2 regions of the Hydrogenimonas urashimensis genome follow, and region 2 is predicted to be linked to the other one. Evidence: riboswitches for the same ligand, from Rfam matches in the RefSeq annotation. Region 2 holds a riboswitch; the other holds the start of a gene.
The links. A riboswitch is a leader RNA that binds a small molecule or an ion and turns the genes downstream of it on or off. The one in region 2 is predicted to bind cyclic di-GMP.
Positions count from the first base shown of each region.

Region 1: another riboswitch for cyclic di-GMP. It lies ahead of JMG82_RS04830 (peptidase associated/transthyretin-like domain-containing protein); the one in region 2 lies ahead of JMG82_RS02330 (hypothetical protein).

Region 1 covers NZ_AP023212.1:965,030-968,445, forward strand. Annotated here, with positions in the region: gene JMG82_RS04830 (peptidase associated/transthyretin-like domain-containing protein) at 1-1,300, opposite strand, end outside; cyclic di-GMP riboswitch class I at 1,482-1,564, opposite strand; cyclic di-GMP riboswitch class I at 1,630-1,714, opposite strand; gene tviB (Vi polysaccharide biosynthesis UDP-N-acetylglucosamine C-6 dehydrogenase TviB) at 1,847-3,112, opposite strand; gene JMG82_RS04840 (NAD-dependent epimerase) at 3,102-3,416, opposite strand, start outside.
Region 2 covers NZ_AP023212.1:471,310-474,725, reverse strand. Annotated here, with positions in the region: gene JMG82_RS02335 (BatD family protein) at 1-1,317, shown strand, start outside; cyclic di-GMP riboswitch class I at 1,377-1,461, shown strand; gene JMG82_RS02330 (hypothetical protein) at 1,630-3,416, shown strand, end outside.

The sequences.
Region 1 (3,416 bases), 490 kb from region 2:
AGCTTTCATGGTCATCATACCGATCCAGCGGATAGGCAAAATAGTTCGGAGAAACGGTCGTCGTGCCGTTGACATACTGTTTCACCTGGATGATTTTGCTGTTTGTGTAATAACCCTCTGCACTGATCGTAACTACCGCTCTATCACTTTCGGCAATGTTCTCCAGTGTGTAATAACCGTTCTCATCGGTCGTTGTCACACAGCCTCCGATGCTCACTTTCGCATTGGCGACAGGATCTCCCCCGCTGTACTTGAATATCTTCCCCATTACTTTCGCCGATCCGTGCCGACAACCATCCATGGGCTCTGACGTCTGATCGCTTTCTTGAACATCCGAAGACTCTTCCATACTCTTCGACTCTTCTGTCGATGAAACAACCTCTTCTGAGGCTGCCGGGAACGCATCCGCATCTGCAATGTTGTCTTGTTTATCAGATTCTTCTATGACATTATGGGAAGTGATTTCATCCTTAAGCGACCTTTCGGCGTCGTTTTCATTTTCGCCACTTATGTTTTTTTCATTTTCGATATTTTTTTCGCTATTTGAAGTTTTGGCAGAACTATCCAGGTTTGAAACCATACCGTCCTCATTGCCATTCTCCAAGCTATCTATATCTTGTGTCGGAATATTATCTTGTGGAAGTACCTTTTCCGTTTCGGTTTTTTGCTGATGACTCGGTTCAGAAATTTCCTCATATTTGGATTGATCATTAACTGTTTCGTCTGATGATAGATCGAGTGAAATGTCAATGGCCGATCTTTCACGCATATGACGGATTGCCGATTCTTCATCCACAAGTACAGATCCAATGACAGCTTCCGCCTCATGATCAAATGATGGAGAAGCGATATCAAGAGGTTGTTCAATACGTTTCACCTTTTCTCGGTCTATTACAAATGTATTGAGATCGCCGTCATCATCCAATGTTTGAAGAAGCTGAGCAACATTCACAGCAGCTTCAGGATCTTCAGGATGCAGAGTCAACGGAGTTATTTTGGAAGCCACTTTTGCTTCACCCAATATAATCTTTCCTACCTTGAACGTAACGGTATCTCCCTGTGGGCACGTAAATTCTCCCATTTCGGCAGTGACACCCATTTTTCCCGATGAACATTCATAATCAATTCCCTCGACAGGTCCGTCGATAAACTGGCCTGTAATAAGAGTCGAAGCTGTATTCAAGGTTGTTGAATCCAGGCTGCTTTCGGCACTGTTTCCGCCACTACCGCCACAGGCTGTAAACAGCGTGGCGACTGCTGCTGAAACAAGCGCGTTTCTCATTATCTTGATTGGTCTCAATGTGTCTCCTTTTACAAGACTAGTCGATAATGAAAGTAATTATTTTTCTCATTTAAAAAACATTACTTTCGACTAAGCGTATGCAAGGAGCAAACCACTAAAGTAGAAGAATTGGAGACAGAAATATGCAAATTCTAAGATTTACATATCGATCAAATAGGAAAACATGATACGGGTGTATCATGGCAACCCAGCCGTCTTTATAAAACATAAAGACCTGTGGCTTTCCGTCCCCATTTCACAATGGGTTTGGCATATCCTACATACATTAAAAAACGTGGAAAAGGTTTCATAAAAGAAGATCTTGACTCTTTCGAGGAATAAAGAATCAAGGCAACCCGGCTGTCTTTGACCTTTTGGTAAAGACCCGTGGCTTTCCGTCCCTGCTTCACAACAGGTTTGGCCTTTTCACATACATCATTATGATACAATTCATATTAAACAAATCTTAAATCAAACGAAAAAAGGTAGCACTACTGTTAATGAACAAAAACAAGAGAAAGTGGGAACCAAGGTTTAGTTGGCCCCATTTTTAGACATAAAACCTTAAAGCCGACCGTCACTCTCTTTGAGTTTGGACTTGATATCATAAACGACTGTTTTTTGACCATTCTTCACTTTGTCGATGTCAAAAGATTCGAACTCATTGTGAGCCACCGCCAGAATAATTGCGTCATATTTCTTGCCATTGAGATCCCTTTGTTCCAGTAGGTCCAGACCATATTCACGTTTTACCTCTTGGGGATCAGCCCACGGATCGTATACATCCACATCGATCTCGTAATCTTTAAGTTCTTGGATTACGTCGATAACTCTTGAATTGCGGATATCAGGACAGTTCTCTTTGAAAGTGATACCAAGAACAAGTGTTTTTGAACCTGCGATCTTATGCTCTTTTTTAATCATCAGTTTGACCACCTGGTTGGCCACATAGATACCCATATTATCATTAAGCCTTCGACCTGCAAGGATAATTTCCGGATTATAGCCAATCTCCTGAGCCTTATAACTCAGGTAATAAGGATCGACGCCGATACAATGGCCGCCGACCAGTCCGGGACGAAATGGCAGAAAGTTCCATTTGGTCCCGGCAGCCTGAAGCACCGCTTCGGTGTCGATACCGAGCCGGTTGAAAATGATCGCCAGTTCGTTGACAAAGGCGATGTTGATATCGCGCTGAGCGTTTTCGATGACTTTGGCAGCTTCCGCAACCTTGATGCTGGGAGCGAGGTGGGTGCCCGCCGTGATGATGCTGGCGTAAAGCGCATTTACCTTTTCTCCGATTTCCGGCGTCGAACCCGATGTAACTTTGAGAATCTTCGTGACGGTGTGCTCCTTGTCGCCCGGATTGATCCGTTCGGGGGAGTAGCCACAATAGAAGTCTTTGTTGAATTTCAGACCCGACTCTCTTTCAAGAATCGGCACGCACTCCTCTTCGGTCGCGCCCGGGTAGACAGTCGATTCGTAAATGACGATATCCCCTTTTTTCAACACCTTTCCGACGCTTTCGCTCGCTTTGAGCAAAGGAGTCAAGTCAGGGTTTTTGTGTTCGTCGATGGGAGTAGGTACTGTCACGATGTAGATATTGCACTCCGCGATATCCTCCAATCGGTTGGTGAATTCCATCCCATTGGCGATCGCTTCCTTTACTTGCTCGTCGCTAAGTTCAAGGGTTCTGTCATGTCCCTTTCGAAGCTCGTCAATACGCCACTGGGCGATATCAAAACCGATCACTTTATATTTGTTGCTGAAGGCGTGGGCAAGGGGGAGGCCCACATAGCCCAGGCCGATGACGGCGATTTTATCGGACATGGTAGAACTCCTTGTACCAAGTTATAAAATTGTTGATTCCCTCTTCAATGGATGTTTCGGGTTTGTAGTGCAGATCTTCGATGAGATCACTCACATCGGCGTAGGTCGCAGGGACATCGCCGGGTTGGATTGGAAGCATGTTCTTCTGCGCTTTCTTTCCCAGGGCTTTCTCGATCGCTTCAATAAAAGCCATCAACTTGACCGGGTTGTTGTTGCCGATATTGTAGATTTTGTAAGGGGCTTTGGAACTGCCGGGATCGGGGTGTTTGCCGCTCCACTCGGGATTGCCTTTGGGCGGGTTGTC
Region 2 (3,416 bases):
CGAAGCGTGACGAAAAGCTACACGTTCGCGCCGATGCGGGATGTGACGATCCCTTCGCTGGAAGTGAAAGTCGATGGCACCCTCTACCGGACCGATCCGGTCAGAATCAGCGTGAGCGACGCACCCAAACCGGGTACCCGAAAGGGTGATGCCCGGCTTGAAATCGACATTGACAAAAAAAGGGTGCATGTGGGCGAGCCGGTCACGTTCGATGTGGTGATTCGCTACCGCCGAGATGCCCGGTTCGCGCAGGTGGATCTTCAATCCCCCGAGTTTCCGAACTTCTGGATCAAAAAAGTGGGAGAGGTGCAGAAGTCGTACGAAGGGGAGTATATCGTCGAAAAACAGCGCTACCTGATCTTTCCCCAAAAGGCCGGCAGTTTCAAACTCGGCCCCCTGACAGCGAAGATCGCCAAGCGGGTCCGTGTGAAGCCTCCCATCAACGATCCCTTTTTCGACGACGACTTTTTCAACGGTTTTTTTGCGAGACTGGAGTGGAGCCGAATCGCTTCCAATGCCGTGACGATCCAGGTCGACCCGCTTCCTGGCAATGTGGAACTCTATGGCGATTTCACGATCCGTGCATCGGTCGACAGGCAGAGAGTGGAGGCCAATCAGCCGGTGCGCGTGACGATTGAGATCGAAGGGGAGGGCAATATCGACGATATCAAGAAGTTCGAACCCCACATTCCCGACACCGTGGTCTACAGCGACGATCCCGTGGTCAAGGAGCGGATTACGGAAGGACGTTACGGCGGAACTTTCAAGGAGACGGTCACGATCGTCTCCGATCACGATTTCACGATTCCCTCTTTTGTTCTGAGATATTACGACAAAGAGCGTCAGCAGGTCATAGAAAAACGCACGGAACCGATTCCTATCAAAGTGGTCGGAGGCAAAAAGAACGCCGATGTAAAGGATTTGGGCAGACCTCCTGAAAAAACCGAAAAAGTCCCTTCGGCTACGACCGCCGGCAAAGAAGGCAGGAGCTTGAAAGGTCAAGAAAAAGAGGAGGAATACCGTTGGCTCTATCTTCTTGTCGGCATCGTGCTGGGGGCCGCAGGCGCCTGGTGGCTGGGCAACCGGAAGCTTCCTGTTTTCATGAAAAAGAGAGAGTTCGACATCGCCAGAGCGATCCGACACGCCAAAAACGACAGAGAACTGCTGGATCTTCTTCTTCCCTATGCCCAGGAGGATGAAAGAATCAAAGAGGCTCTCGAAAGACTGGAAGAGAATATCTACAAAGGAAAAAGAGACAAAATCGATCGGAAAATCCTCGCGGAGATTGTCGAGGATATCGAAGAGGAGAGAATGTAAACCAATTTTAAGAAGAATGTTTGTTTAAACACCGATTAAGAATCCTCTCATTATAATGGAGGTTCAGTTGCCAAACCTGTTGTGAAGCAGGGACGGAAAGCCATGGGTCTTCGCGTGATTTGCGAAGATCGCCAGGTTGCCTCTTTGTTGACATTCGTTCAATAAAGAGTAAGACTCATTTACCTGCATTGATTTTTCCTCCCACTTCCTTCATGTTCCATCAACCACTGTGAATCGCGAAGCAAAAGCCCTTTGCAATCCTCTATAATGGAGCATTGCAACTGCCTCGCAATGTTATGGAAAGGAAGAGAAATGAGTAAAGTGAACAGCAAACTGCGTCATGTATTGGTCGTGGCGGCCGGTATGCTTCTTGTCGGCTGTGGCGGTGGAGGCGGCGGTTCCACGACCGCTTCGTCAGACGGGGGCGTCCTCCCCGGAAGCGGTGGCTCTTCAGTCGTCGGGACCGCCTATCTGGTCGATTCCCCTGTCAAGGGTGTCGCCTACAACTGTGGGAGCCAGCACGGGATCACCGATGAGGAAGGCGCATTCCGTTTCGAGGTCGGAAAAGGGTGTACCTTCACACTCGGAAACATCAGACTGCGTACACTGGAAGAGACCCAGCTCTCCGACGGCGCTCTCATCATCGAGAGCGACATGAGAGTGGATGCGCTCCTTCAGTCTCTTGATGCGGATGCGGACCCCACCAACGGCATCGAGATCAAGGAGGAGGTCGTCTCCGCCCTGAAAGAGCAGGGGATATTGAAAGTGCCCGAAACCGAGAACGAACTGACAGATGTCGTGGAAAAGGTGGCCAAGCGCGTACCGTCGCTAGACATTACGCCTGTCTCTTTCGCGAAGGCGGCGGCGCACCTGAAGGAATCCTATGCCAAATATGCCGACAGCGGTGTCCGAAACCTGAAACTGACGGATGAGGATGCCTTCAACCAGATCGCCTCCGGACCGGTTCTTTACAGCATACCGGTTCTTGCCAGCGAGATACCCTACGATCGGTATCGGCTCGCCCCGCTGACGGATGAAGATTTCAATGCACTCACCGAAGAGCAAAAATATAAAGTGGCGATCAAGCTTTACGGCACACTCTTTTACGGTGTCGACTACGATACGCTGGTCGAAGCCGTCAACTCCGGCAGTTTCATCAGCGATACCCGGGCCCTCTTCGACAGGCAGAACTCTCCCGCAGAGATAGCGGCTGTGGAAGAGAAGATGAAATATTACGACGAATACGGCTGGGGCGACAACAAGATCGTCGCCTCGATGCTTGCCCGTCTCTACGAGCTTCAGCCGGGGCGCGCCTATATCAACCGATGGGCGGCCTACATCCTCAGTCAGACCATTCTCTTTTCGCCGGCCTACGAGCTCGACACGGTCTACACCGTCGACGCGATCGACGTGTACGGGGACCTGGTGCGCGATTTCGACGCGGGCTTCAGTATGCAATGGGTGACTTTCACCCACATGATGACCGACGAAAACTGGCGCCGCTTCCGAAGCCCCGAGGACAACGGTCGGGAGATGCTGGAGATCTATACGATGGATTTCAACGATGCCCACGTTCCTTTGGCGGCGAAAGCTTTGAAAAACTGGAAACTCGACCGCCGTTCGAACACGCTCGTCATGACGCTGGACGAAAACGTGGAGCCGATCACCGATCTCTTCCCGGGCCAGGTGATCAAAAACGGGACCGATTTCTACAGCGCCCTCGTTTTGCAGCCCACTTTCGTTCCCGCGGTGACTCGGCGGCTCGTCGACCTCTATTTCCCCAATTTCACGGAAGAGCGGAAAAACCGTGTCGTCGATCAGCTGATTGCAAGCCGGCCGATGACCTGGACGGGACTGCTCAAGCAGATCGTCTATTCGAAAGCCTACCTGCTCGAGTCGGCCAAAACACGCTCCTTCGAAGAGTCCTTCTATCAAATCGCCAAAGCGCTGAAGTGGCTTCCCAAGGCGAAATCGTTCTACTACATCGCGCGCAATCTCGACAGTATGCACCAGTCGACGATGCGCTACAAGCTGGGGCGCAAGGTCGAGGTGCCGCTCGATTCGCAATCTTTCGCATGGTTCCACAAGACGATTCGTGA